DNA from 4 places in the Nocardia sp. NPDC127579 genome. Region 1 is predicted to be linked to each of the others. Evidence: riboswitches for the same ligand, from Rfam matches in the RefSeq annotation. Region 1 holds a riboswitch; each other region holds the start of a gene.

Region 1 (7,331 bases):
TCGAGGAGGCGACCATATCGTCGATCAGGCGGTGCTCGTAGGTGAGCCCGGCCGCGTCGAACTGGGTCTTGAACTCGGCGTCGAAGATGTCCTGGAAGGTGTCCTTGAACATGCCGTCGTAGGCCTTCAGGATGGTGTTCTTCGTGGAGAGATACACCGGGTAGTTCTGCTGCAGGCCGTAGTTGAACGAGGCGCGCGCGAAGTCCTCGATGGACTTCTTGAAGTTGTACATGCCCATGACGACGCCGCCGTCCTCGGGCATCTTCACGACTTCGTGCACGATCGGCTCGCTGCCGTCCTCCGGGGTGAAGGTCAGCGTGACGGTGCCGGCCTGATGCACCTTGAAGTCGGTGGCGCGGTACTGGTCACCGAAGGCGTGGCGGCCGATGATGATCGGCTTGGTCCAGCCGGGCACCAGGCGGGGCACGTTGGAGATGATGATCGGGGCCCGGAAAATGGTGCCGCCGAGGATGTTGCGGATGGTGCCGTTGGGCGACCGCCACATCTTCTTCAGCCCGAATTCCTCGACCCGCGCCTCGTCGGGGGTGATGGTGGCGCACTTCACGCCGACGCCGTGCTGCTTGATGGCGTTGGCCGCGTCGATCGTGACCTGGTCGTCTGTCTTGTCGCGGTACTCGATGCCGAGGTCGTAATACTCGAGGTTCACGTCGAGATACGGGTGGATCAGCTTGTCCTTGATGAACTGCCAGATGATCCGGGTCATCTCGTCGCCGTCGAGTTCTACGACGGTGCCTTCAACCTTGATCTTGGACATGGATCTTCGTGTCCTCCTAGGATGGTGCCCTCATTGCACGGCCAGGTGAACACGCTTGTGAGCGGACCCCAGCTGTTCCAACAGACAACGTATATGCCCCGCGTTGTCGGCGGGTCATGTGGTCAAACAGAACAAGCGTACTGCTGCTAACGATCTCACCGCGCGTCAGTACCCCCCAGTGAGAATCGTGATAAAGGTTACTGAGCAGTATTTTTGTCCATTATTTGAGAACGGCAAGGTCCGCGTATCGCGAGTTCTCGACGATACGCGGACCGAATAACCGGATCAGACTCCGACCGGAATCTTCACCTCGTCCTCCGCGCCCTCGATGAGGTTCTCCGGCTTGTCCCGGATCATCAGCGCGATCACCGGGATGGCGGCCGCGAAGAAGCCCGCACCGACATAGAACGCGACATCGTAGGAGTGGATGGAGGCCCGGGCCACCAGATCGTCGATGCCGGGATGCGCCGCCACGTAGTCCTTGGCCGCCTGCACCGAGATCGTGGTGAGCAGTGCGGTGCCGACCGCGCCGCCGACCTGCTGGGCCGCGTTCAGCAGCGCGCTGGCCACGCCGGAGTCCGCCTCCTCCACCTGGTGCAGCGCCACGGCCTGCATGCCGACGAACAGCGGGCCCATGCCGAGCGCGATCAGCAACTGGGCGGGCAGCACGCTCACGGCGTAGCTGTCGCCGAAGCCGAGCTGTGCCAGCCACAGCAGGCCGAGCACCCCCAGTGCGGCGCCGGCGACCATGAGCGGCCGCGGGCCGAGCTTGGGCAGCAGCGCGCTGGTCACGCCCGCCGAGATCGCGATGCCCACCGGGAACGGCAGGAACGCGATACCGGCCTTCAGCGGCGAGTAGCCGAGCACGTTCTGGAAGTAGAAGCTCAGGAACAGGAACATTGCGAACATTGCGATCGGGATCAGCAGGGCCGCCAGCAGTGCCCCGCCGCGGTTGATCTCACCCGGAATACGCAGCGGCAGCAGTGGATTGGCGACCCACCGTTCGATGGCGACGAAGGCCGCGAGCAGCACGACGCCCGCGCCGAGCGGCAGGATCGTGGTGATGTCGGTCCAGCCGTGCTCGGCCGCGCGACTGAAGCCGAACACGATGCCGATCAGGCCCAGGGTGACCGTGATCGCGCCGGGCACGTCGTAGCCGCCGGTGCGGGGCAGTGGCACATCCTTGGCGATGACGCCGACCGCGCCGATCAGGGCAAGGATCGCGATCGGGGTGTTGACCAGCAGCGTCCAGCGCCACGACGCGTACTCGGTGAGCGCGCCGCCCGCGATCAGGCCGATCGCCGCGCCGCCGGCGGAGATGCCTGCGAACACCGCGAACGCGCGGGCTCGTTCCTTGGCTTCGGTGAAGGTCACCGACAGCAGCGACAGCGCGGCCGGGGCGAGTAGCGCGGCGAAGGCGCCCTGTAGACCGCGTCCGGCGAACAGCTGGGGGCCGTTCTGGGCCAGGCCGGCCAGGGCCGAGGCGGCGGCGAAGCCGACCAGGCCGACCATGAAGATCGTGCGCCGTCCCATGTAGTCGGCGAGGCGGCCGCCGAGCAGCAGCAGGCCGCCGAAGATCAGGGTGTAGGCGGTCAGCATCCACTGGGTGTTGCTGTCGCTGATGTGCAGGTCACGTTGGGCGAACGGCAGCGCGATGGTGACGATGGTGGCGTCCAGCACCACCATCAGCTGGGCCAGCGCGATCACGCCGAGCGCCCACCACCGTGCCGAACCGCTCTGTTTTTCGGGGACGTCCACCGCAGGAGCAGTTTGAGTCACGGGATTCTCCCTCATCTGGGACGAGCTGTTTCGGAAGGACGAGGTCGATCCTGGCATCGCACGACTTTTGTCGTCAAGAGAAAAATGTCGCGATGCGACATTTGACTCATTCGGCCATGACTATGTCGGGCTTGCGTTAAGGTGGCGGCATGTTCGACTCAGCGCCCACCGGATTGCGGGAACGCAAGAAGCAGCAGACCCGGCTGCGGATCATCAAGGTGGCGCTGGACCTGTGCGACGAGCAGGGCTTCGAGGCGACGACCGTCGAGCAGATCGCCGACGCGGCGGATGTCTCGCCGCGCACCGTCAACCGGTATTTCGAGATCAAAGAGGACATCATTCTCGGCCCGGTGGAGGACTTCGGTCAGGCCGTCGCGGCCCGGCTCCGCGACCTGCCGGAGGTCGTCAACCCGCTGGACGGGCTGTGCACCGCCTTCCTGGACATGGTCGAGGCCGGGGCGCACGCCGACGCCGACGCGCCCATCTCACTACGCCGATTCCAGAAGATGCAGCGCATCGCGCGCAGCAGCCCGGCGGTCAACACCCGGGCGATGGAATACGGCGACCGCAAGTCCGCCGCGCTCATGCGAGCCCTGGCCGATCGCCTCGGCGTCGCACCGGATTCGCTCACCGTGCGGCTGGCGATCGGCACCTGGCAGATGATGTGCCATATCGCCTTCGCCGCCGACGAGGAACTGATCCTGACCGGCGATCCGGAGGAGGCCGCCCGCGCCACCCGGGCGACGGTGCTCGGCGCCCTCGCCGAACTGCGTCGGATCTGCGGCGCGACATCGGCGAACTGAGCCCGCCCGCCAATCGGATCGACGTGATTTCAAACGTCGACCGACCGCCGGTTACCATGTTCGTTAGGTCATGAGTGCCAGCGCGAAGCCCCGGCTCGCTGGTCGGCAACCCTCCAGCAGCGGTGGGGTGCTCCGGGTGATGACCCGGCTCTCGAGGGACGAGGGCAAGCGCGCTGTTCAGGAGGTCCCCCATGTGTGCAAATCTTCACCGCGGTGCGGTAGCGGCGTATTCCCCCGTGATCGGCCGACCGGCGTGACCGTGGAGACCGAACCGAGCGCCCGCTGCCTACTACCCGCGCCGGACGGCCGTCTGGGCACCGTTCCGATCGGGGACGTGCGCTTGGAGAACGGCGCCGTGGTCCCGGATGTGCATCTCGCGGTACAGCGCTGGGGTGAGCTCTCGCCCACGCTGGACAATGTGGTGCTGGTCGAGCATGCCCTGACCGGTGACTCGCACGTGGTCGGCGCCCCCGACACCCTGCATCGGCTGCCCGGCTGGTGGGACGGCATGGTCGGTCCCGGCGCGCCCATCGACACCGACGAGTGGTGTGTGATCGCGGCCAACGTGCTGGGCGGATGCAAGGGCAGCACCGGCCCGTCCTCGCCGGCTCCGGATGGAAAGCCCTGGGGTTCGCGGTTTCCCGAGATCTCGATTCGCGATCAGGTGACCGCGGAGGTCGCGCTGATGGACCTGCTCGGCATCGACCGCCTGGCCGCGGTCGTCGGCGGTTCGATGGGCGGCATGCGGGTCCTGGAGTGGATGATCGGGGCGCCGGACCGAGTGTCCGCGGCGCTCGTGCTCGCGGTCGGCGCCCGTGCCACCGCCGACCAGATCGGCACCCAGACCACCCAGATCGCCGCGATCACCGCCGACCCCGACTGGCAGGGCGGTGATTACCACGGCACCGGCCGGGCGCCGATGAGCGGCATGGGGCTGGCCCGGCGCATCGCGCACCTGACCTACCGCACCGAAGGCGAACTGGACCACCGTTTCGAGAACCACGCGCAGGGCGATGAGGACCCGTGGCGCGGCGGTCGCTACGCGGTGCAGAGCTACCTGGAGCATCAGGCCCGCAAACTGTGCGGCCGGTTCGATCCCGCCACCTACGTGCTGCTCACCGAGGCGATGAACCGTCACGATGTCGGCCGCGGTCGCGGCGGGATCGCGGCGGCGCTGGCGTCGACCCCGGTGCCGTGCGTGGTCGGCGGCGTCGACTCCGATCGGCTCTACCCGCTGCGTACCCAGCAGGAGCTCGCCGACGGGCTGCCCGGTTGCGCGCGACTCGAGGTCGTGCATTCCCGCGACGGCCACGACGGCTTCCTCACCGAGGCCGCCGCGGTATCCAAGCTGCTCATCGAGACCATGCGGCTGGCGCGGGAGAACCGCTGACGCACCGGAACTCGGCGCGCTACTGCACGCCGAGGCTGCTGATGGTGGCGGCGATGAAGAGAATGGCCGACCCGAGCAGGGTCAGCGCCGCGACGTCGAACGGCTTGCCGCGCACCGCGAGCAGGCCGACTCGCGCCGTGGGCAGGGCCAGGCGCAGCGCGGCCGCCAGCAGGGTGGCGCCGCCGAAGAAGAACGCGCCGCGCCGCCATCGATCACCGGCCACGAACACCACGGCGATGACGACGACCACGGCGACCGCCACCATCGGCAGGTGCACGCGCAGGAATTGCGCGCCCGCGCTGCTGGGTTGCCGTTCGGCGGAGTCGACGTCGTTCACGCACCGATTCTTGCAGGCGCACCCGGCGCGCGGCCAGCGCCCCCGCGTCAGTCCAGGACGGCGACGCCTTCGACTTCGATCAGGTGCTCCGGGGTGAACAGCGCGGCCACACCCACCAAAGTGACAGTGGTTTCCGGGAATTCGTAGTGTTCGCGCGCCGCCAGGCCCGCGGCGCCGAGCGCCTCGAACTTCGAGGGATCCCAATCCACCACATAGAAGCGGACACTCACCAGATCCGCGGCCTTGCCACCTGCCGCTTCGAGTGCGCGCCCGAGATTAATCAGCGCCTGCGTGGTCTGGGCGGCCAGGCCCCCGGGCACCACCTGCCCCGCTTCGTCGACCCCGACCTGCCCGGACAGGTGCACGATCCGGCTACCGGTGGCGACCGTGGCGTGCGCGAAACCCGGTGCGGGCGGTTCGGATCCGGCTGGATTGTGCGCAGTGCTCGTCATGGTCGAAACCCTATTCGAGAAGGCGTGGCGGCGCAGTGCTACTACAAAGCGTAGTTAAGGCGTACGGTGGGAACAGGAAACCGATGGAAGGGGTACCGGCCATGCGTGCAATCACCCGAATTCGTCACTACATCAACGCTTTTAGACAAGCAAAGCGGCATCGATCCGACCTGCCCGGCTGGTTGCTGCGCCGGCCCCTGATCGGGTTCGGCGTCGCCGTCTACGAGAGCGTGCTGGTGCTGAGCAATCAGCTGGACCCGAGACTCAAGGAACTCGCCGAGCTGAAGACCGCGGGGCTGATCAACTGCGAGTTCTGCCTCGACATCGGATCGGCGCTGGCCCGTTCGGCCGGGCTGACCGAACAGCAGCTCGCCGACCTGCCGCGCTACCGGGCCAGCAGTGCCTACAGCGAGCTGGAGAAATCGGTACTCGCCTTCGCCGAAGCCATGACCGTCACCCCCGCGGTCGACCTCGATCAGGTGCGCGCCGACCTGCTCGTGCACCTGTCCAAGGCGCAGCTGGCCGAACTGGCCGCCGCGATAGCCTGGGAGAACCAGCGTGCCCGCATCAACCAGGGCCTGGGAGTACGCCCCACGGGGATGAGTGAAGGCGGGGCCTGCGCGCTCCCGGAGCGGTCGTAACCGCAGCGCCCTGGTTGACTGGTGCGTTGTGTTTCGAGTGATGTTCCATGAGCCCGCGATCCCGGGGAATACCGGCAATGCGATCCGGATGGTCGCGGGGACCGGCTGCGAACTGCATCTGATCGAACCGCTCGGGTTCGATCTGTCGGAGTCGAAGCTGCGCCGGGCCGGATTGGACTACCACGACCTGGCCTCGGTGACGGTGCACGCGAACCTGGCCGCCGCGTGGGCGGCGCTGCGGCCCGAGCGGGTCTTCGCCTTCACCACCCAGGCGGCCACGCACTACACCGAGGTCGAGTACCGCGCGGGCGATGTCCTGCTGTTCGGCACCGAGCCCACCGGTCTGCCCGCCGAAGTCCTCGATGATCCGCGACTCACCACGCAGGTCCGCATTCCGATGCTGCCCGGGCGGCGCTCGATGAATCTGTCCAATGCCGCGGCCGTGGCGGTCTACGAGGCCTGGCGGCAGCACGGATTTCCCGGCGGCCGCTAGCAACGCGTGGGCAAGCTCACCGCCGGGTGGGGAGGGAATCCGGCCGCCGGATAGTTGACCACGGTGTGACTACGCCGACCGCAGCCACCGTTTCGCCGCACGCCGAGCGGACGACCTGGCACGTGCCCGCCATGCTGGCGCTGGCGCTGGGCGGGTTCGGGATCGGCACCACCGAGTTCGTGTCCATGGGTTTGCTGCCGAATATCGCCGAGGCCATGGACGTGTCCGAGCCGACCGCGGGGCACGCGGTCTCGGCCTACGCGCTCGGTGTCGTGGTCGGCGCACCGATCATCGCGGCACTGTGCGCGCGGGTGCCGCGCAAACGGCTGCTGGTGCTGTTGATGGTGGCGTTCACCCTGGGTAATGCGGCCACAGTGGTCGCGCCGACCTTCCAGACATTGCTCGCCGCCCGGTTCGTGTCCGGGCTGCCGCACGGCGCGTACTTCGGTGTCGCCTCGCTGGCCGCCGCGAGCCTGGCGCCGGTGGGCCAGCGCGCCAAGGCGGTTGCCGCGGTTATGCTCGGGTTGAGCGCCGCCAATGTCGTCGGCGTTCCCGGGGCCACCTGGCTCGGCCAGCATCTGGGCTGGCGCGACGCCTACCTGGTGGTCACCGTGATCGGCTTGGCCACGATCGGCGCTATTCTCGCGGTCGTCCCGGAACT
Region 2 (7,331 bases), 800 kb from region 1:
AGGCGGGGGCGTGGACCTCGGGGATGTTCGAGGCGATGGCCTCGATGGTGCGCGCCCATTCATCGCGCACATCGAGCCGGTGCTGTTCGACGCGATCGCTGACGCCGACGATCTCGACGTAGGCGATCTTGGCGCGGCGGATATCGGTGACCACCGCGTGCAAATAGGCGGTCAGACCGGCCGATACCAGCTCACGAGCCGAACCGCCGGGATGCTCGGCCACGGCCGCCGCGACGGCCGTCCGCGCGGCCTGCTGCGCCGCGTCGTAGGCGGCGATCAGCAGGTCCTCGCGGCTGGAGTACTCCTCGTAGAACTGCCGCCGGGACAGTCCCGCCGCCGAACAGATCTCTGTCACAGAGCTTTTCGCATACGATCTGGCGGCGAACACGGTCAGTGCCGCGTCGATGAACAGGGCGCGCCGTTCGGCGCGGCGTTCCGGGACCGACTGTCCGGCGTAGCTGTGTCTGGTCTGCGGCGTACCCATCGCCGCTCAGCGTAGTGCTCGGTGTCAGAGGCAGGCGGCCGCGCCCGCGTTGCCCTCGGCGAAGTCGCGGGTTTCGGGGGTGGGGTTCCACAGGCCGTCGGTCTTGGCGTAGGACCAGGTGGGGCCCTGTTCGACCAGGGTGGCGACGGCCTGGATCAGGCGGTCGACATCGGCGGTGCCGGTGCCGAGGCCGACGCTGGCGCGCAGCGCGCCGTCCAGGCCCAGGCGAGCGAGCAGGGGATGGGCGCAGAAGCGGCCGTCGCGAATGCCGATGCCGTGTTCGGCGGACAGGTAGGCGGCGACTTCGCCGGGCGCGAATCCGTCGAGGGTGAACGCGACGATGCCGACGATGTCGGGGCTGTCGGACCACAGCCGCAACTGGGTGACTCCCGGAATGGCGGCCAGGCCAGCGCGCAGGCGGTCCGCGAGCGTGCGCTCGTGGGCCACGAGGGTTTCGGGGGCGATCTGACACAGGGCGTCGCAGGCCGCGGCGAGGGCGGCGGCGCCGAGCACATTGGGCGACCCGGCCTCGTGGCGCTGCGGCGCGGGCGCCCAGCGCGCGTCTGTGGTGGTGACCTCGCGGACCGCGCCGCCACCGGCCAGATAGGGTTCGGCCCTATCGAGCCAGTCGCGTCGGCCGACCAGCACGCCCGCGCCGAAGGGGGCGTAGAGCTTGTGCCCGGAAAACGCGAGATAGTCGATGCCGGTGTCGCGCAGGCTGATTCGGCGGTGCGGCGCCAGCTGTGCGGCGTCGACCAGGATGCGCGCGCCGCACTGGTGCGCGATCTGGGCGAGCCGGTCCAGCGGGAGCACCTCGCCGGTGACATTGGAGGCGCCGGTGACGGCCAGCAGCGCGGCGGGCTTGCTGCACAGTTCGGCGACCAGCAGCCGGACGGTCTCCTCGAGGGTGTCGGCGGCGCGCACGACGCGGCGGCCATGGCGGGTCCAGGGCAGGAAGTTGGCGTGATGCTCGATGTCGAGGACCACGGTGTCGCCGGGGACGCAGGCGGCGAGCAGGTTCAGCGAGTCGGTGGTGTTGCGGGTGAAGATCACGACCTGGTCGTCCTCGGCGTCCAGGAAACGGGTGACCGAGCCGCGCGCCGACTCGTAGCTCTCGGTGCAGACGCGGGAGGCGTAGCCCGCGCCGCGGTGCACGCTGGCGTAGAACGGCAGCAGCTGTTGGACCCGGTCGGTGACCTGGGCCAGCGCGGGTGCGCTGGCGGCGTAGTCGAAGTTGGCGTAGGTGGTGGTGCCGCCCTGTACCAGGGGGACCTGGAGGTCGTCGCCGGAGACGCGGGCGAGCGGGGCGCAGGTCTGGGTGGCCACAGTGGTCATCACGAAAATCCCGTCGATTCAGGGACCCGCAATCGAGAGATCGGTCGAGTCCGCGCTTGCCGCGCCCGAGTGGGCGAACGGCCGGGTCGTCACCCGGAGCACCCCGCCGCGGAGGAGGGTTGCCGACCAGCTAGCCGGGGCTTAGCGCTGGTACTCATGACCTGAAACGAGAGTGGCAGACGTATCGGCGGCCTGTCAACCGCAGTTTCGCCGAGTCGCGCACTGCATGAAAATGCAATTGAGAGAATAACCTTGCATTCTTGGGGCGAATGCGGTCCCATGGAGAGGTGACTCCCTCGCTGCTGCTCAGCTTCATCGGCCTGTGCATCCTGCTCTCGATCACGCCCGGCCCGGATACCTTCCTGGTACTGCGCTACTCGTTCGCGGATGCCCGACCGGGGATCGCGGCGGCGGTGGGTTCGGCGCTGGGCGGCCTGGTCTGGGCGGTGGTCGTCGCGGCGGGGGTCGCCGCTCTGCTCGAGCAGTCGGCCACGGCCTATCGGCTGCTCAAGCTGATCGGCGGAATGTACTTGCTGTACTTGGGAATTCGCGCGCTGATCGACCTGCGCAAGCAACGCCGGGCGGGGGCGGCGGACCAGGCGGGGCAGGCGGCCACGCCCGTGCCCGCGCCCATTCGCTCGGCGTTCGCCGCCGGGCTGGTCTCCTGTCTGTTCAACCCGAAGGTCGGGCTGTTCTATCTGGCCGTGCTGCCGCAATTCCTCACCGAGGTCACCTTCGCCGGCACGCTGGCCCTCGGCGCCATCGAATCCGGTATCGCCGCCATCGAAATGGTGCTGGTCGCGGTGCTCGCGTCCCGCGCCGTGGCGCTGCTGCGGCGCCCCGCGGTGCGGGACCGGCTCGAGCAGGTCTCCGCCGGAATCCTCGCCGCGCTCGGTATCGGCACCGCGACCTCGGCCGCCTAGCGTCCAGCGTCGGCACCGGTACCGGAGGTACCGTGGACAGTTGGTCACCGCCTTGTTTGCCCACTGGTAACCCTGGTCGTGCATCATCTGCGCCGTCCCGGGCTAACCGGGACCGCGCGCAGCACCCGGCGGCCGCCGGGTGCGACGAGGGTTTCGACGCGGAAGCTCGGCGCTGGTAGGTCGATGAGAGGTGGGCAGGACGGATGCTCCAGCCGGAGGTCGATGCGGTAGCGAGCGGGGGAGCGCTCCCGGATCCGCTGCTGCGCGCGGAATTCGCGCCGCCCGCACGGACACTGGTCGATATCCTGGCCGCCACCGCCGCCACCTACCCCGACGCGCCCGCCCTCGACGATGGAACCACGGTGCTCGGCTACACCGAACTGCTGGCCGAGATCGACACGGTGGTGGGGCGATTGGCCGCCGCGGGCGTCCGCGCCGGCGACCGGGTCGGGGTGCGGATGCCCTCGGGGACCAGCGAGCTCTACGTCACGATTCTTGCCGTACTGCACGCCGGTGCCGCCTACGTGCCGGTCGACGCCGACGATCCCGACGAGCGGGCCCGGCTGGTCTTCGGCGAGGCGCGAGTCAGCGCGATCGTTACCGCCGCGGGGATCGAGCGCGGCGAAAATGCTACGGGCGCAGCCGAATCCACGAACCTGCCGACCCCCGGCGACGACGCCTGGATCATTTTCACCTCGGGCTCCACCGGGACGCCGAAGGGCGTCGCGGTCACCCACCGCAACGCCGCGGCGTTCGTCGACGCCGAGGCCCGGCTATTCCTCCAGGACGCTCCGATCGGCCCGGGTGACCGGGTGCTGGCCGGACTGTCGGTGGCCTTCGACGCCTCCTGTGAGGAAATGTGGCTGGCCTGGCGGCACGGCGCCTGCCTGGTCCCGGCGCCGCGCGCGCTGGTGCGCACCGGCGCGGATCTGGGGCCGTGGCTGGTGCGCCGGGAGATCAGCGTGGTGTCGACCGTGCCGACACTGGCCGCCACCTGGCCGGCCGAAGCGCTGGACTCGGTCCGACTACTCATCTTCGGCGGCGAGGCGGTGCCGCCGGAACTCGCGGAAAAGCTTGCGGGAAACCGGGATCCGGACTCGGTGCGCGAGGTGTGGAACACCTACGGCCCCACCGAGGCCACGGTGGTCGCGTGCGCCGCGCTGCTCGATGGCACCTGGCCCGTCCGGATCGGCCTGCCGCTGGACGGGTGGGATCTCACCGTGGTGGACGCGGCCGGAAACCCGGTGGGGGCGGGCGAATCCGGTGAACTCGTCATCGGCGGTGTCGGGCTGGCGCGCTATCTCGATCCGGCCAAGGACGCGGAGAAATACGCGCCGCTGCCCTCGGTCGGGTGGGAGCGCGCCTATCGCAGCGGCGATCTGGTCCGCAACGACCCGCAGGGCCTGGTCTTCCTCGGCCGGGCCGACGATCAGATCAAGCTGGGCGGGCGGCGGATCGAACTCGGTGAGATCGACAACGCGCTACAGCACCTGCCCGGCGTCACCGGCGCGGCGGCGGCGATTCGGACCACGAAGGCGGGCAACAAGATCCTGGTCGGATACCTGACCGGTCCGGGCCCGGACTTCGACGCCGCGGCTGCCAGATCCCTGCTGGCGGACCAGCTTCCGGCACCGTTGGTACCACGGTTGGCGGTGGTGGCGGAGCTGCCCACCCGCACCTCCGGCAAGGTCGACCGCGACGCCCTGCCGTGGCCGCTACCCAAGCACAAAGACGCCGACGCGGACCCAGGGCTCTCCGAGACCGCGCAGTGGGTCGCGGGGCTGTGGGATTCGATCCTCGGCGCGGAGGCCACCGGAGCGGGCAGCGACTTCTTCGACCTCGGCGGCGGTTCGCTGTCGGCCGCTCAGCTGGTGGCGGCGCTGCGCGAACGCTACCCGCGGGTGGCGGTCGCCGATCTCTACGATCATCCGCGCCTCGGCGCGCTGGCCGAATTCCTGGACGCCAGCGCACCGGCCGAAGCCGTCGACGCACGCGTCGTATCCCCGACACCGTTGCGCGCCCAGGCGTTCCAAGTCCTGGCCACCATTCCGCTGACGACGCTGACCGGCATGCAGTGGCTGACCTGGCTGGCGATCGTCGGCAATATCGCGGCCCGCTCCGGCGCGCTGCCGTGGCTGCCGCACCTGTCCTGGTGGTGGGCGCTGGCGGCGTTCCTGCTGTTCATCTCCCCGCCCGGGCGGATGGCGCTGTGCGTCCTCGGGTCGCGGGTGCTGCTGCGCGGTGTCGAGCCGGGCAGTCACCCGCGCGGTGGCTGGGTGCACCTGCGGCTGTGGGCCGCGGTCCGGCTCTCCGAGGCCAGTGGCGCCGAGAACCTTTCGGGCGCACCGTGGATGGTTCCGTTCGCGCGTGCGCTCGGCGCGAAGATCGGCGCGGGCGTCGATCTGCATACGCTGCCGCCGGTGACCGGGATGCTCGAACTCGGCGACGGGTGCAGCATCGAACCCGAGGTCGATCTGTCCGGCTACTGGATCGACGGCGACCTGGTGCACATCGGCCCGATCACCATCGGGGCGGGCGCGGTGGTGGGCGCGCGCTCGATCCTGCTGCCCGGCACCAAGATCGGGAAGAACGCGGAGATCGCGCCGGGCTCGGCGGTGTCCGGCAAGGTCAAGGCCGAGCAGGAGTGGGCGGGCTCGCCCGCGGTGAAAGTCGGCAAGGCGCGGCATCGCTGGCCCGACAGCACCCCGGCCCGGGCCGCGCACTGGGTGCTGATCTTCGGGGTCACCTCGATGGTGCTGGCGGCGGTGCCGATCCTGGGTATCGGCGCGGGCGGCGCGTTCATCGCCTGGTGGGTTCGTGACACCGCCACACTCACCGCCGGATTGGCCCGTGCTTTCGCGATCCTGCCGGTGGCCATGCTGCTCAGCCTCGGCCTCTACGCCGCGATCACGATCGTGGCCGTGCGGCTGTTCAGTATCGGGCTGACCGAGGGGTATCACCCGGTGCGCAGCCGGGTGGGCTGGCAGGCCTGGTCCACCGAGCGGCTGCTCGACGGCGCGCGCACGTTCCTGTTCCCGCTGTACGCCAGCCTGCTCACCCCGGTCTGGCTGCGACTGCTCGGCGCCAAGGTCGGCAAGCGGGTGGAGGCGTCGACGGTACTGCTGCTGCCGAAATTCACCACGGTCGCCGACGGCGCGTTCCTGGCCGACGACACCATGATCGCCAGCTACGAGTTGGGCGGCGGCTGGCTGCGAATCGGCGAGGCGAAGGTCGGCAAGCGGGCGTTTCTCGGTAACTCCGGGATGACCGCGCCGGGTCGCCGAGTGCCGAAGAATGGCTTGGTAGCGGTACTTTCGGCCGCGCCGAGCAAGGCGAAGGCGGGTTCGTCGTGGCTGGGCAGCCCGCCGGTCCGGCTGCGCCGCGCCTCCGAGAGCGCCGATACCGAACGCACCTTCGATCCGCCGACGCGGCTGCGGGTGGCCCGCGCGATCGTCGAAACATGCAGGCTGATACCGGTTTTCGTGACCTTCGCGATCGGGCTCGCGGTGCTCTTCGCACTGGCCTGGCTGGCGCAGCGCTTCGGTCACCTGACGGCCGCGCTGCTCAGCGGCGTGGTGCTGCTGGTCGCGGGCGCGTTCGCCTGCGGTACCGCGGTGGCCGCGAAATGGCTGCTGGTGGGCCGGATCCCGGCCGAGGAGCATCCGCTGTGGAGCTCGTTCGTCTGGCGCAACGAGGTCTCCGACACCTTCGTCGAGACCGTGGCCGCGCCGTGGTTCGCGCGCGCCGCGACCGGCACCCCGGTGCTCAATGTGTGGCTGCGTGGACTCGGCGCGAAGATCGGCCGCGGGGTATGGTGCGAGTCCTACTGGCTACCGGAGGCGGATCTGGTGACACTCGGCGACGGCGCGACCGTGGAGCGGGGCTGTGTGGTGCAGACCCATCTGTTCCACGATCGCATCATGGCCATGGACACCGTCACCCTCGATCCGGGCGCCACGCTCGGCCCGCACTGTGTCGCGCTGCCCGCCTCCCGGATCGGCGCAGGCGCCACCATCGGGCCCGCCTCGCTGGTCATGCGCGGTGACGCGGTGCCGCCGTCGACTCGCTGGTGGGGCAATCCCATCGCGCCGTGGACGGGTGACCCGGGAACGGGGCGTTGATGCCGGGGAAGTTCTACGAGTCCCCGATCGATGAATACCTGCCGCAGAACGGCAACCGCGGTTACCGGGTCTCGCGCTACGAGCTGACTCTGGTGTACAAGGTCGCCAGCAACCGGCTCACCGGCCGCGCCGAGATCACCGCGGTCAGTACCGCGGCCCGGGACCGGTTCGCCCTGGATCTGTCCCAATCACTGAGTGTCAGTAAGGTTTTCGTCAACGGCGCGAAGGCCGCGCGGTACGTCCATCAGCGCGGCAAGCTGGTGATCACGCCCGCGCAGAAGATCCCGGCGGGCGGTGCGCTGGTGCTGGTGGTCCAATACGCGGGTGTGCCGAAGCCGGTGCGGGGTCCGTGGGGCGAGGTCGGCTGGGAGGAGCTGACCGAGGGGGCGCTGGTGGCCAGTCAGCCCAATGGCGCGGCCTCCTGGTTCCCCTGTGATGATCACCCGAGCGCCAAAGCCAGCTTCCGCG
Region 3 (7,331 bases), on a different contig from region 1:
CGAATGGTTGAGCAGTTCCCGGACCGGCAGTGGGGTTCGCGCACGAATGTCCTTTCCCGAGCCGCGAATCGGTTCGCCGCCACCAAACCGGGGTCCTGGTTCATCCGCACCATCACGCCGCTGGATCGCGCGGTGCTGGAACGCACCGACGCCAAGTACACCGTGCTCGGTCCGATCGGCGCGCCGGTCATCCTGCTCACCACCATCGGCCGCAAGTCCGGTCAGCCACGCACCCAACCGCTGCTCTACGTACACGACGGCGCGGTGCTCTACGTGATCGGCAGTAATTTCGGCCAGGCCAAGCATCCCGCCTGGACCGCCAACTTGCTGGCGACACCCACCGCGACCGTCGCCATCGCCGGCGAGCGCATTCCGGTCATCGCGACTCCGGTCCCCGATGCCGACTCCGAAGCCGTCTTCGCGCGCTTCGTCGAGGTCACCGGCGCCTATGCGGCCTACCGCGACCGCACCACCCGCGACCTGCGCATCTTCGCCCTGCGCCGCGCCTAGCGCGAGTTCCCGGCCCGCCACCATTGACAGCTTGCTGTCAAACATGACAGAATACTGTCATGTCCACGAAGATTGTTCACGCCGCCGTCTACGACACCCTCGCCGACTGGGAGGTCGGAGCCGCGACCGCGCACATCAACAACCCCGAGTGGCAGGTCGCGCCCGGCAGCTTCGAGGTGCGCACGGTCGGGCTCGGCACCGAACCGATCCGCACCAAGGGCGGAATGCGGATCGTGCCGGATCTGACGCTGGCCGAGCTCACGCCCGAGGAGAGCGCGATGCTCATCCTGCCGGGCGCCGACAGCTGGATGGGCGAGGACCTGGTGCCGTTCGCACGCAAAGCCCGGGAATTCGTCGCGGCCGGAGTACCGGTCGCGGCCATCTGTGGCGCCACCTTCGGACTCGCCCGCGAAGGTCTGCTCGACGACCGCGCGCACACCAGCAATGTCGCCGAATTCCTGCTCTACAGCGGCTATTCCGGTGCCGACCGCTACGTGGGGCAACCCGCCGTGACCGACGGCGGCGTGGTCACCGCCTCCGGCACCGCGCCGTTCGAATTCGCGCGCGAGGTACTCAGCGTGCTCGGCGTCTACGAACCGCACATCCTCGATGCCTGGTACCGGCTCTACGCGCACAGCGAGCCCGCGGCCTATTTCGAACTCGACGCCTACCAGCAGGCAAGATCGCAGGCATGACACCGGAGCAGGAACTCTTCAGCACCGCGGCGATCACGTCGTTCCGGCTCAACGGCCGATTCCTCGCCATCGCAGAAGAATTGGCCGCACCCGCCGGGTTGACCGCGGCCTGGTGGCAGGTGCTGGGCGCGGTGCTGCGCGAACCGCTGCCGGTCTCGGGCATCGCGCGGGCGATGGGCATCACCCGGCAGAGCGTGCAGCGCATCGCGGATCTGCTGGTGGACAGGGGACTTGCCGAATACCGCCCGAACCCGGCGCACAAGCGCGCGAAACTCGTCGACATCACCCCGGCGGGGCGGGCCGCCATCGAGAAGATCAACCCCCGGCACCAGGTATACGCGGACCGCTTGATCGAGCGTTTGGGTCACGCGGAATTCGAGCACATCGTCGCGGCGCTCACCCGCCTCGCTGCCGTCCTCGACGAGTTCGACACCTAGTCGAACGGCTTACCGGTGCGCCCGACCAGATCGGCCACCGACTCCACCACCGTCGTGGGCCGATACGGGTACTGCTCCACCGACTCCCGGGTGGAGATGCCGCTGGTGACCAGGATGGTGCGCAGCCCGGCCTCCAGGCCGGAGATCACGTCGGTGTCCATCCGGTCGCCGATCATCACCGTCGACTGCGAATGCGCACCGATCCGGCGCAGCGCCGACCGCATCATCAGCGGATTCGGCTTGCCGACGTAGTACGGCTCCCGCCCGGTCGCGCGGGTGATCAGCGCGGCCACCGACCCCGTCGCGGGCAGCAGCCCGTCCCGGGACGGACCGGTGGCGTCCGGGTTGGTGGCGATGAATCGAGCGCCCTTCTCCACCAGGCGAATCGCGGTGGTGATCGCCTCGAAGGAATAGGTGCGGGTCTCACCGAGCACCACGTAGTCGGGATCGCTGTCGGTCAGCACGTAGCCGATCTCGTGCAGCGCGGTGGTCAAGCCGGATTCGCCGACCACGTAGGCGGTGCCGTGCGGGCGCTGGTCGTCCAGGAAGGTGGCGGTGGCCAGGGCCGAGGTCCAGATCGCCTCCTCCGGGATATCCAGGCCGGTGTGGCGCAGCCGGGCCTGCAGATCGCGCGGGGTACGAATCGAATTGTTGGTGAGCACCAGGAACGGCGTGTTGTTGGCGCGCAGCTCGGCCAGGAACTCGTCGGCGCCGGGAATCAGCTGATCCTCGTGCACCAGCACGCCGTCCATATCGGTCAGATAGGACAGGATCGGCTCGTTGTCTGGAGTCACACGGCCAATTATCCGCTAACTCGCGCCGCCGTGTCTCGATGAGACCCTTCGCACACGAACCGACCAGCCTGACTATGGTCGGATGGATGGGTGATCTGAAGCTCGGATACAAGGCGTCGGCCGAACAGTTCGGTCCGCGTGAACTGGTGGAAATCGCGGTGCTCGCCGAGGAGCACGGGCTCGACAGCGCGACCGTCAGCGACCACTTCCAGCCGTGGCGGCACAAGGGCGGGCACGCCCCGTTCTCGCTGGCCTGGATGGCGGCGGTCGGCGAGCGCACCAAGCGCATCCAGCTCGGCACCTCGGTGCTCACCCCGACCTTCCGCTACAACCCGGCGGTGATCGCGCAGGCCTTCGCCACCATGGGCTGCCTGTACCCCGAGCGGATCATGCTCGGAGTGGGGACCGGCGAGGCGCTCAACGAGATCGCCACCGGCTACACCGGCGAATGGCCGGAATTCAAGGAGCGTTTCGCACGCCTGCGCGAGTCGGTCGAGCTGATGCGCGCGCTGTGGACCGGTGAGCGCACCGACTTCGACGGCCAGTACTACAAGGCGGTCGGCGCCTCCATCTACGACGTGCCCAAGGGCGGCATCCCGATCTACATCGCAGCGGGCGGTCCGCTGGTGGCCCGGTACGCGGGTCGCGCGGGCGACGGTTTCATCTGCACCTCCGGCAAGGGCATGGAGCTCTACACCGACAAGCTCATGCCAGCGGTCGCCGAGGGTGCGGCCAAGGCCGGCCGCACCCTCGCCGACATCGACCGGATGATCGAGATCAAGATCTCCTACGACACGGATCCCGAACTGGCGCTGGAGAATACGCGCTTCTGGGCTCCGCTGTCGCTGACGCCGGAGCAGAAGCACTCGATCACCGACCCGATCGAGATGGAGGCCGCCGCCGACGCGCTGCCGATCGAGCAGATCGCCAAGCGCTGGATCGTCGCCAGCGATCCGGATCAGGCCGTCGACCAGATCAAGCCCTACCTGGACGCGGGCCTGAACCACCTGGTCTTCCACGCCCCCGGCCACGATCAGCGCCGCTTCCTGGACCTGTTCCAGCGCGACCTGGCACCCCGCCTGCGCGCATTGGGCTAGGTCATCTGACCAGCAGTTGTCCACACCCCCCGACTTATCCACATTCGATGAATCGGGGGGTGTTTCCTTTTCCAGGACCGACAAGCATTTGGGCAGAACGCAACTGACCACGCTTGTACGATCAGGGGAGGATCTCGACATGGCCGATCTCGAAAACCGGGTAGCCAAGCTGGAGGTACGCATGGACATCGGAGGCGCACGCGACTCCGCGACCCTGACGGTGATCGGAGAAAAGCTGGCCGACCTGGACACCAAGCTCGGCCAGGTACAGGAGACCGTCACCAACCTGGCGATAAAGGTCGAAAACCTGGAAACCAAGGTCGACAACCTCGAAACCAAGATGGACGCTGGGTTCGACGAAATCCTGCGGCGGCTGCCGCAGGATTAGCCGGTTCAGCGCAGGGCGTGGTCCAGGTCGCCGAGCAGGTCCTCGATGTCCTCCAGGCCGATAGAGATGCGGACAACGCCGTCGGTGAGGCCGATCGTGGCGCGGCCCTCGGGGCCCATCGCCCGGTGGGTGGTGGTGGCCGGGTGCGTGATCAGGGTCTTCGCATCGCCCAGGTTGTTGGAGATGTCGATGATGCGTAGGCGGTTCAGCACCTCGAAGGCGCGCTTCTTCGCCTCGCCGTCGGCTGCGTTCAGCTCGAAGGTGACCACCGTGCCGCCCGCGCTCATCTGGCTCTTGGCCAGCTCGAACTGCGGATGCGATTCCAGGTACGGGTAGCGGACCCAGTTCACGGAGTCGTTGTCCTCCAAGAACTTCGCCACCCGCAGCGCCGAATCGGCGGATTGCCGCACGCGCAGCGGCATCGTCTCCAAGCCCTTGAGCAGGGTCCACGCGTTGAACGGGCTCAGCGCCGGACCGGTGTGGCGCATCAGGTTCTTCACCGGTCCGTCGATGTAGTCCTGCGCGCCCAGGATGGCGCCGCCGAGGACCCGGCCCTGTCCGTCGATGTGCTTGGTGCCCGAGTAGACCAGCACGTCGGCGCCCAGCTCGAAGCCGCGTTGCAGCAGCGGGGTGGCGAACACGTTGTCCAGCACCACTTTCGCGCCCGCCGCGTGCGCGAGCTCGGACACCCGGCGCACGTCGACCAGGGTCTGCATCGGGTTGGCCGGGGTCTCGAAGAACACCGCCTGGGTCGGCACCGACAGCGCCTGCTCCCACTGGTCCAGATCGTCGCCGTCGACGAAGACCGTCTCCACGCCCCAGCGCGGCAGGATCTCGTTGCACACCACGAAGCAGGAGCCGAACAGGCTGCGCGCCGCCACCAGCCGGTCACCGGCACCGAGCAGCGCGCCCAGTGCGGTGAACACCGCCGACATGCCGCTGGCCGTCGCGAAGCAGGCTTCGGCGCCGTCGAGCAGCCGCATCCGCTCCTCGAACATGGCCACCGTGGGGTTCCCGTATCGCGAATAGACGAAATGCTCGATCTCACCGGTGAACGACTGCTCGGCCGCCTCGGCGCTCTCGTAGACGAAGCCGGAGTTCAGGAACAGCGCCTCCGAGGTCTCCTCGAAACCGCTGCGCCGCAGGCCGCCTCGGACACCGAGCGTCGCCGGGCCGACACCTTCGGGCAGCGGCTTGTCGAACGCACCACCTGTGATCATGACTGCTGCTCCTTCGCCGAACTCGGGCTCACGACTGCTTCCACGGCAGGCCGCGGGCGCGCCAGCCGGAGCCGCCGCGGTGGCCGTCCGCGTCGAGCGGGCCTTCGAAGCCCTCGTCCACGTTGTAGGCCGGCGCGATGCCGAGCTGGGTGGCCACGGTCGCGGCATGCGCGGAGCGCTGGCCGGAGCGACACAGGAACACCACGGGGGCTTCCGGCGCGCGGCCGTCCAGTGCCTTGCCCAGCTGGTCGGCGAAGGCCTGGTTGCGCGTGCCGGTGCCGTCCACCCATTCGATGAGCACGGTGGGGCGCTCGATCGCGGTGGTGTCGGGTACGCCGACGAAACGCCATTCGGCTTCGGTGCGCACGTCGACCAGGACGGCTTCGGGGTGCTCGCGCAACAGGTCCCACGCCTGCTGCGGGGTGATGTCACCGGCGTAACTCATTGCGATCCTCCTGTGAATCCGCACTTGCCGCATCGGGGTTCGGATGCGTGCCAGGTCGTCACCCGGAGCACCCCACCGCGGAGGAGGGTTGCCGACCAGCGAGCCGGGGCTTGGCGCTGGTGCTCATGACCTGGACTGAGATTGCCTGGGCAGGTGCCGGGCTGTCAAACACCTGATTCGTTTCAGCCGCAGACCAGCCAGTTGCCGTCGGCGCGGACCAGATTCCAGGTCTCGGTGGTCTCCTTGCCGTCGGCCTTGGTGGTGACGGTGGCCTTGGCCCGGTCCCCGTTGACGCTCTGGCCCTCGATCCTGGCGATCTCCACCGACTTTCGGCCGCCGGCGCCGAATTGCGCGGCCAGCGGCGACTTCGCCTCGTCGAATCCGGCGCACGCGGTGCCGGGGGCGGGTACGTCGTCGCTCTGCGCGCGGCCGCCCACGTAGTTGCTGACCGCCGCGGAGATGCGGTCGGCTTCTGTGACATTTTTCTCAGCGGGCGACAGCAGACCGCCGGCGAACACCGCGATCAGCACGATCGCGGCGAGGATGGCGGCGGCGATGAACGGCGTCATGGACCGCTGGTCGGTCTGATCGACGGCGATCGGCTCGTCCTCGGGCTTGGGCTGCTGCTCGGTCATCCGCCCATGATCCCTTATGCCTGGTCGGCGGCACCCGTGCAGTCCACCGCGCGCGACACCGATAGAATCGCGAGACCGCAGTCTCGCGGCCATCACCGTGGCTGCGGGGTGCGGACAGCGACCTGGAAGCCGCGCAGTTACGAGCCAGCAGCACCAGTGTCCGCATCGGCAGGGGCAACCGCAGCGCTGCGTCGACTTAGCCTAGGCTAAATAGGACGCCATTATTTTTCGACCGAAGGTGCGCGTAAGAGATGACCGAACAGAGTGCAGCCACTCGCCCGCTCCGCATCGCGATCGTGGGCGCAGGACCGGCCGGTATCTACGCCGCCGACGCGTTGATGAAATCCGACGCCGAGGTGAGTATCGACCTCTACGAGCGCATGCCCGCGCCGTTCGGTCTGATCCGCTACGGCGTCGCGCCGGACCATCCGCGGATCAAGGGCATCATCACCGCCCTGCACAAGGTGCTCGACAAGGAGCAGGTGCGTCTGCTCGGCAATATCGATTACGGCACCGACATCACCCTCGATGATCTGCGCCGCTTCTACGACGCGGTGATCTTCTCCACCGGCGCCAACGCCGACCGCGCCCTCGACATCCCGGGCATCGACCTGGACGGCTCCTACGGCGCCGCCGACTTCGTCTCCTGGTACGACGGCCACCCGGATGTGCCGCGCGAATGGCCGCTGCACGCGGAGAAGGTCGCGGTGCTCGGCGTCGGCAACGTTGCGCTGGATGTGGCGCGCGTGCTCGCCAAGACCGGCGACGAACTGCTGCCGACCGAGATCCCGCCGAACGTCTACAACGGCCTCAAGGCCAACAAGGCGCTCGAGGTGCACGTCTTCGGGCGGCGCGGCCCGGCGCAGGCCAAGTTCACGCCGCTCGAGCTGCGCGAGCTCGACCACTCGCCGACCATCGAGGTCATCGTCGACCCCGAGGACATCGACTACGACGCCGGCTCCGAGGCCGCGCGCCGGCACTCCAAGCAGGTCGACATGGTCGCCAACACGCTGGAGCAGTGGGCGATCCGCGATCAGGGCAACCGCCCGCACAAGCTGTTCCTGCACTTCTTCGAGTCGCCCGCCGAGGTGCTCGGCGAGGACGGCAAGG
Region 4 (7,331 bases), on a different contig from region 1:
ATGGACACCGGATCGGCGGGCAGCAGGTAGAGCACCGCGAAGGACACGGTGAACGCGGCCCACAGCACCCAGAGTGCCTGTGCCGCACGAGCTGTCAGATATCGCGGCACGGGTCAGCGCTCGCTCAGCCAGGCGTCGAAGAACTGGAGTCGCGCGGACGCCTCGAATTTCAGGTCGTGCAGCGTGTGTGCGGCCCCGATCGCCTGGGACAGTTCCACGGTCGGGATCCACAGCCCCGCGTCCAGCACGCGCTCCTGCGCGGTGCCGATCAGGGCGAGCCGCGCGGCCTGGTCCCCGGCGCTCAACTGTCCCTCCAGGATGTCGTCGAGTGCTGGAATACGTTCGCGCACATTGAGATTGCGTCCCTGCACCGTGAAGGCGTTGCGGAGGATGTCGCCGTCCGCGCGCGTGGTGTTGTAGTAGTAGGTGTCGTAGTCCTTGGCGTTCTGCCGCGCCGTGGTCTCGGCCAGCGAGACCAGATCCAGCCGCAATTCCACCCCGACCTGGCGCAGCTGCTGCTGCACCAGCTCCAGGATCGCCTTGTTGCCCGCGAACACCTGGGTGAACACCACGCCGAAGCTGAGCCGCTCGCCGCCACGCACCCGGATACCGTCGCCGCCCGGCACCCAGCCCGCCTGATCGAGCAGGGCGCGGGCGCGGGCCGGATCGTGCGCCAGCCGCGCCGACAGATTCTGATAGCCGGGTGTGGTACTGGCCAGCGCGCTGGTCGCGGGCTTGAACTGCGGGCCGAGCACGGTGTCGACCAGCTGCTGGCGGTCGATCGCGGGCAGCAGCGCCTGGCGCACCAGCGGATCGCGCAGCGGGCCGCGTGTCAGATTGGGCTGGAGGCCGAACGGGATGCCGGGGTTCGGGGCGGTGAGCAGGCGCGCGTCGGCCGCCTCCAGTAGCGGCAGGTCCTGGGGCAGCGCGTCGCTGATCGCATCCAGCTGCCCGGAGGTGAGGCTGCCGGTGCGCACGCCGGACTCCGGGACGACGGTGAACTCGATGCCGTCCAGGTAGGCCTCGCCCTGGTGTGCGAAAACCGCGGAGCCCCAGGCATATCCGGCTCGCTTGCGCAGTGTGGCCGACACGTCCTGCCGATAGGCGGTGTACACGAACGGTCCCGATCCGACATTGCTGCCGTCGCACCGCTGCTCGGCGGGTTTCGCGGTGGTGGCCGCGCCCTGAATGCCCAGTTGCGGCGTCGAAGTCGCCTGGAGGAACTGTGCGTTGGGTTTGCTGAACTCGACCCGTGCGGTCAGCCGGTCCACCGCCGTGGTGCCGACGTAGTTCACCAGATACCCGTTGCCGAGCGGGGCCTTGGCCGCGCCGAGCCGCACGATCGAATCGAAGGTCTCGCGCACCGACTCTGCGGTGAGCGCAGTGCCGTCGCTGAAGGTGACGTCGTCGGCGAGGCGGAAGGTGAACACCGTGGCGTCGGGACTCGCCTCCCAGCTGCGCGCCAGCCAGGGGCGCAACGCGCCGGAGGCCGGATCCTGATCGGTCAGCGAGTCGACGATCTGCCGGGTGACGTAGAGCGTCTGGTTGCTGCCCGCCTGCGCGGGGTCCGAGCACGACGCCGCCTGGGACAGGCCGTAGCGCAGCGTGCCGCCGGGCCGCGGGGGACCCGCGTCGGCCCGGGTGCCGCCGGCGTCGCCGCCGCAGGCGACCACGGTGCCGGCGAGGGCCAGCAGGCCGGTGACGGTGGCGAGGCGATGACGGGTGCGGATCACGGTGGTACTCCGGGGAATTCGGCGCGGGCGACGCATCGGTAGGTCCTCCATCGGTCCTGGCGGAAGCACCCGCACCCGGCGCGCCGGGGGGTTGCTGCGATGTCGGCGAGCCAGGTCTCTCGATCGCTCTGGATGGTTGCCGGACCATCATGGGTAGCAGGCGATCTCGGTGACAAGAGTAGAAATCACGGTGAGCGCAGTGCTGGTCACCAGCGGCGGGAGGGCGGATTATGGTCCGGACCCCGCTCTACGGTCCGCACGCCGCCGACATCGGAAATACCAAGTTTTCGGAGTTTGCGGGCGTACCGTTGAACCTCCGCTCGTTCCGCCGTCGAGGAGGTTCGCAGTGCCCGTTCAACTCGATGCCTCCCGTGCGCGGAGGTCGCTCGGCCGGCTCGCCGCGCTCGTCGCCATGGCCACCGTCACCGCGATCGGCCCCGCCGCCGCGACTCCGGAGCACCCGGTTGCCTCGATCGACGACGCGTCCGTCGCGTTCGACCTGCCGCGCGGGGCGGTGGCCCGCCCGGGTGCCGCCGGTCCCGCGGTCGCCGCCCTGGAAGCCCTCGGCGTGACCCCGTTCCTCTATCCGACGGCCACCCTGTGCGACGACACGGGCCTGGCCCTGGACGACCCCGCCCTCGCCGGTGCGGTATCGGGCCCGTGGCCTGTCCACACGCTCACCATCCCGGGCCTGGACCTGACCGCGGTCGAGACCGGTCAGACCTTGTTCGCCTTCGTCCCCGCCGCCTCCGACGATGCCGAGGATCCCACCCTGCGCGTCGCCTGGCTCAATATCTCCACCGGCGACGGCGGCCTGGCCGCCCTGGGCCCGCTCACCGACGTCTTCGCCCACATGGTGTCACCCGGCGTACCCGACCTGCTACGCCCGCTGGCCGAACAGGCTGTCCGCGAACTCTTCACCGCCACCGTCCCCGACACCGGCGTCCGCGCCGTCCCGGTCGACACCGGCAGCGGCACCGTCCTGGCCGCGGTATTCGGCAGTTCCCGCACCGATACCCGGACCTGCTTCTACCTTCCGACCATCGGCATCGTCGATGTGCCGTGACGGGCGCGGCCGCCGCCACCGGGAACCGACCCGGGCGATCGGTGGCAGGTAGGCCCGCGCGCGACGAGACCGATCCTCAGTCCGGTGGCTGTCGTAGCCGACGGCCTTTCCACACCAGGTTGCCCAGTCGACGGGCTCGGTGGGATCGCAGGGAGAGCATCACATACGCGCCTACCGAGACCGGATGGGCCAGTGCGGCAAGAGCATCCGTGCGCGTGAGGCCGGTCGCGGTTTCGGTGGACCGGGCCAGGAGACGACCGGCGACGGCCGCCGCGTAACCGGCGAACCCGATCCGGCGGGTCCGGCCGGAACCGCCGAGGGCGACCAGTGGCGGCACCCAATAGGCCAGGACGGCAATGGCTCCCACGGCCAGCGCGGCGAATGGTGAACCGCCGTAGGCGGACCAGAGCCAGCGGGTGTAGCCCGCGTCGAGTTCGGTGGCACCCCGATACATTCGGGTCTCGGCCTGTCTTCCGGCCGCGACCAGTGCGGTGTGGCGGCCGCCGCGCCGCAGGGCGCGCGCGATATCGAGATCCTCGGTCGGGCTGGCGGCGATCGCGCCGTGGCCGCCGACGGCGCGGTAGGCGGCGGTGTCGAAGACCAGGAACTGACCACACGCGAGGGCCATCGACGGTCTGCGCGTGCGATTGGCCACGGTGACCGGCAGCGTGGTGGCCCAGGACCAGCAGAGCAGCGGCTGGACCAAGGCCTCGGCGGTCGAGCCGACCCGCTGGGCGGGCCACGGCGACACCAACGCCACCTCGCGCCTGCGCAATTCGTGCACGGCGGCGGCGATCGCCCCCGGGCCGAGCCGCACGTCGGCATCGAGGAAAACCAGCGCCGCGGTGTCCACGAGATCGGCGAGCCGGGCGCAAGCGGCCGCCTTCCCGGTCCAGCCGGGCGCGGGTTCGTCCTCGGATCGGATCATCAGGAAACGAGGATCACTCCCGATCGCGGCCGCGGCCGCGGGGCCGGTGCCGTCGGCGGACCCGTCATCGAGGATCAGCACGCGCAGGTCGGCGACACCGAGTTGCGCACGCAGGTCACCGATCAGCGCGGGCAGCCGGTCTGCCTCGTCACGCGCCGGGATGCACACGGTGACCGGCTCGACGATTGTGATCCCCACGGCCAGCCGGCGCACGGCGACCCGGTTGTACAGCGCCACACCGAAACCGGTCAGCGCGATTCCGGTCCCCGCCAGCGCGAGCCGATCGGCTACCGCGCGCGGCGATGTCCGGCCTCGATACATTTGCGGGCCGACTTCGACCATCGTCGTCAACCGATTGCCGTGACGGGTCAGCTGCCTTCCTTCACCATGCGCCACCACTCGTTCAGCGAGAACCGTTCGGTGCCCGGCGCGGGCGGGTTGCGATTCATGTAGGCCATGGCGGCGACGATGGCGGCGACCGCCAGGGTGATGCCGCCGACGATGCCCGCCCAGCCGGCGAACGAACGGGTATTGGGGTCGGCGTAGCTGACCTCGGCCCGGATCGTGGACACGTCACCGGGCGGCAGCTTCCAGGAGACGGTGGAGTCGTCGTCGCGATTGCCGTTGGTCTTGGCGACGCGCGCCGGGAACGCCACCGTGAACTGCACATCGGAACCGTGCGGCGGCACCGATTTCAGATCCACGCGCCCGTTCAGGCTGACCAGATCGCCGGTGCGCTGCAGGGTCAGCTGGAACATGCCCTGGGTCTGCTCGGAGAGCGCGCCGAGCTGGGTCACCTCGCCGAAGGACAAATCCTCGAAGAAGACCTTGCTGCCCACATAGCCGTCCTGGTTGTAGGTCTCGACCCGCACCTTGCCCACCAGCGCCTCGGGCGCGGTCAGTTGCGGCCCTTTGTCGTTGGCATCGGCCGGGACCACCGCGGCCACGATCCGCCCGGACACCCGGTCGTTCGACGACACACCCATCGATACCTGGACACGCAGGCAAGCGGCCAGCATCGGCACGAGCAGCGCGGCCAGCACGACCGCCCCCGTTATCCGCAGGCCGGTGCGGCGCGGTGGTACCGGGGCATCGGGTTCAGTGGTCATCGGGCTAGGTTGCACGGCTCACATGGTGCCAGGCCCGACCCCGCATTAGCCACGCGACAACCCGAAGCCGGGTGCGTCGATCGGGTCGCGGTCACCGATTCCGGACAAGTCGCCGCAGCAACGGGATACCGAGCAGCCCCATCCCCGCCGCCCCGTACAGCGCCGATGCGGGCAGGCCGAGGAACGCCGCGTGCGCGAGCGCCGAACCGAGCCAGGTCCACAGGAATACCGCCACCGGCACCGCGATCGATGCCGAGCGCACCACCCTGCGCCGCTCCCACAGCGTGAGCAGACCGGCCATCACGATCCCGACCGCGAACCAGCCCGCGTAGTTCGTCCACGGAATCCCCGCCAGCCCCGGCAATCCCGATCCCGTGTCGCACCATCGCCACTGCCCGTCCGCCACCATCTGCGGATCCAGGAACAGATCCCACCCCACCGCCCCGAGCGCCGTCAGCCCGATCCGCGCCGCGACCACACCGCGCCCGGTGACCGCATCGCGCCCGGTCGTCAGTAGCCCCGCCACCACCCAGATCGGATACAGCCCGCCGGTCCAGGCGAGCGGCACCAGCAGCGGAACCCCGCCCACCGCGGGCCCGATCCGATCGACGGCATAGTCGTAGCACCCGAACGGATACCCGGTCGCCACCCCCACCATCTCCGCGACCAGCCCCACCCCCGACACGATCACCAGAAACCCGCCCGCATAACCCAGCCCACGCGCGAGGGCCGCATGCGCCAGCGCCACCCCGGCCGACAACAGCACAACGGCCACCGTCACCCGATCCCGCGCCGCCCCGGAGGTCAGCGGATATCCGATCTGCGCCAGCACCAGCAGCGCGGCCACGATGATCGGAACGAGTTCGATACCGCTGAACCGACGCGACCGTGTTCTCAGCACGGAAACCGTGCCCCCGCGTGGGTACCAGTCACCGCGCGGCCCGCCGGTCCGGCGACCGGACAGCGCCCGTCACCCGCGCCGCCGGCCGAAGCGTCCGCGCCGGGTCGCGCGCAAGGCGAGTCGGGCGGCGCTGCGGCCGCTGGCCCCGGAGACGCCGCCTCCGGGGTGGGTCGATGCGCCGGTGAGGTACAGGCCGGGTGCGCCGGGGACCCGCTGGCCGGAGAGTTCGGGGAGCGGCCGCCACATCATCATCTGGTCCAGCGACATCTCCACGTGCATCACATTGCCGCCGCGCAACCCCATCTCGCGTTCCAGATCGACGGGTGTCTGCACGTAGCGCCGCACTACCGTGTCGGCGAATCCGGGTGCGTACGAGTCCACTTCGGCGATGATCCGGTCCGCTTCGGTCTCGGCGTGCGCGGCCCAGTCGCTGCCGTCGGCCAGCCGGTAGGGGTGCCACTGCGACCACAGCGAGAGCTGATGCTCCCCGGCGGGGGCGATGCTCGGATCGAGCGCGCTGAAACTCATGGCCAGCACCACCGGCCGGGGCGGCAGGTCACCGGCCAGCGCCGCGCCGTGCGCCCGCCGCAGCTGCGCGCGATCGGAGACCAGGAACTGCAAACCGTGCGCCGACTCCGCGGCGGAGGCGCCGGGATACCGCGGCAGCGCGCTGGTGGCCACCCGCACCACCATGCCGATCCCGGGACCGACCCGGATGCGCTGCGCCCAGTCGTCGAGCGGTTCGCGGTCGAATCCGCCCGCCCGCAGCAGATCCAGGGTGGTGAGAATATGCGTGCCCGCGATCACGGTGCCCGCCTTCAGGTTTCGGCCCGAGGCGGTGCGCACCCGCCAGCCCTCGCCGTGGCGGCGCAGCTCGGTGACGGCGTCGCCGGTGCTGATCGTGCCGCCGTCGGCGCGCAGCCGCGCGGCCAGCGCCTGGGTCAGCGCGCCGCTGCCGCCGACCGCGCGCCCGGGCGGCAGTTTGTGCATGAGCGCGGCGAACCCGACCATCGGCGCGGTGCCCGGTTCCGACATCGGCGGCCCGGACTGCGCGCCGAACCAGGCCAGCGACGCCTTGAGCCGCTCGTCGCGAAAGTAGCTGTCCAGCAGCGCGTCACCGGGCTGCAGGAATTCCCGCGACAGGGCGCTGCCGCCGTCGCGCGCGTCCAGGCCCCAGAACGAGCGCAGCAGCCGCCCCGGCGTGGAGCGCCCGCCGAACGCGCGCATCACCCGATCGCTGCGCTCACCCCAGACATCGGCGAAACGCCGGTAGGCGATGGCGTCGTGCGGTCCGCAGGCCGCGGCGATGGACGCGCAGGTGCGATCCAGCGCGTGATGGAAGACGATCGGCGGCGCGCCGTTCGCCCCGGGGGTGAACCCCCACGGGTCGCAATCGATATAGCGGAGCCCGAAATTCGCGAGCTCGAGCTCCTCGACGATCCCCGTGTGGCGCACCATGATGTGCGCGGAGGACCCGCGATCGACCAGGTGCCCGGGGAAACGCTCGACGGTGGACACCGCCCCGCCGATCACCTCGTCGCGCTCGAGCACTTCCACCCGCTGTCCGGCCCGCGCCAGATAGCAGGCCGCGACG

Evidence for each region. A riboswitch is a leader RNA that binds a small molecule or an ion and turns the genes downstream of it on or off. The one in region 1 is predicted to bind S-adenosylmethionine.
Region 2: linked by a shared signal. The riboswitch ahead of ACFVMC_RS04385 (aminotransferase class V-fold PLP-dependent enzyme) and the one ahead of ACFVMC_RS01315 (homoserine O-acetyltransferase) in region 1 are both predicted to bind S-adenosylmethionine.
Region 3: linked by a shared signal. The riboswitch ahead of ACFVMC_RS24830 (rhodanese-like domain-containing protein) and the one ahead of ACFVMC_RS01315 (homoserine O-acetyltransferase) in region 1 are both predicted to bind S-adenosylmethionine.
Region 4: linked by a shared signal. The riboswitch ahead of ACFVMC_RS17655 (ABC transporter substrate-binding protein) and the one ahead of ACFVMC_RS01315 (homoserine O-acetyltransferase) in region 1 are both predicted to bind S-adenosylmethionine.

What each region holds. Positions count from the first base shown of each region.
Region 1 is NZ_JBHXVZ010000001.1:253,218-260,548, reverse strand. It holds gene ACFVMC_RS01330 (NADP-dependent isocitrate dehydrogenase) at 1-775, opposite strand, end outside; gene ACFVMC_RS01325 (MFS transporter) at 1,061-2,569, opposite strand; gene ACFVMC_RS01320 (TetR/AcrR family transcriptional regulator) at 2,704-3,357, shown strand; SAM riboswitch class IV at 3,424-3,534, shown strand; gene ACFVMC_RS01315 (homoserine O-acetyltransferase) at 3,611-4,747, shown strand; gene ACFVMC_RS01310 (DUF3017 domain-containing protein) at 4,767-5,012, opposite strand; gene ACFVMC_RS01305 (RidA family protein) at 5,132-5,536, opposite strand; gene ACFVMC_RS01300 (carboxymuconolactone decarboxylase family protein) at 5,638-6,177, shown strand; gene ACFVMC_RS01295 (tRNA (cytidine(34)-2'-O)-methyltransferase) at 6,206-6,670, shown strand; gene ACFVMC_RS01290 (MFS transporter) at 6,736-7,331, shown strand, end outside.
Region 2 is NZ_JBHXVZ010000001.1:1,048,579-1,055,909, reverse strand. It holds gene ACFVMC_RS04390 (TetR/AcrR family transcriptional regulator) at 1-484, opposite strand, end outside; gene ACFVMC_RS04385 (aminotransferase class V-fold PLP-dependent enzyme) at 509-1,819, opposite strand; SAM riboswitch class IV at 1,867-1,981, opposite strand; gene ACFVMC_RS04380 (LysE family translocator) at 2,107-2,742, shown strand; gene ACFVMC_RS04375 (Pls/PosA family non-ribosomal peptide synthetase) at 2,946-6,863, shown strand; gene ACFVMC_RS04370 (M1 family metallopeptidase) at 6,863-7,331, shown strand, end outside.
Region 3 is NZ_JBHXVZ010000007.1:413,876-421,206, forward strand. It holds gene ACFVMC_RS24795 (nitroreductase family deazaflavin-dependent oxidoreductase) at 4-510, shown strand; gene ACFVMC_RS24800 (type 1 glutamine amidotransferase family protein) at 570-1,205, shown strand; gene ACFVMC_RS24805 (MarR family winged helix-turn-helix transcriptional regulator) at 1,202-1,642, shown strand; gene ACFVMC_RS24810 (HAD-IIA family hydrolase) at 1,639-2,394, opposite strand; gene fgd (glucose-6-phosphate dehydrogenase (coenzyme-F420)) at 2,523-3,533, shown strand; gene ACFVMC_RS24820 (hypothetical protein) at 3,673-3,921, shown strand; gene ACFVMC_RS24825 (O-succinylhomoserine sulfhydrylase) at 3,927-5,141, opposite strand; gene ACFVMC_RS24830 (rhodanese-like domain-containing protein) at 5,170-5,586, opposite strand; SAM riboswitch class IV at 5,602-5,717, opposite strand; gene ACFVMC_RS24835 (hypothetical protein) at 5,769-6,221, opposite strand; gene ACFVMC_RS24840 (FAD-dependent oxidoreductase) at 6,473-7,331, shown strand, end outside.
Region 4 is NZ_JBHXVZ010000004.1:485,014-492,344, forward strand. It holds gene ACFVMC_RS17650 (ABC transporter permease) at 1-110, opposite strand, end outside; gene ACFVMC_RS17655 (ABC transporter substrate-binding protein) at 114-1,769, opposite strand; SAM riboswitch class I at 1,778-1,872, opposite strand; gene ACFVMC_RS17660 (hypothetical protein) at 2,080-2,799, shown strand; gene ACFVMC_RS17665 (glycosyltransferase) at 2,876-4,048, opposite strand; gene ACFVMC_RS17670 (LppM family (lipo)protein) at 4,096-4,836, opposite strand; gene ACFVMC_RS17675 (carotenoid biosynthesis protein) at 4,928-5,734, opposite strand; gene ACFVMC_RS17680 (phytoene desaturase family protein) at 5,807-7,331, opposite strand, start outside.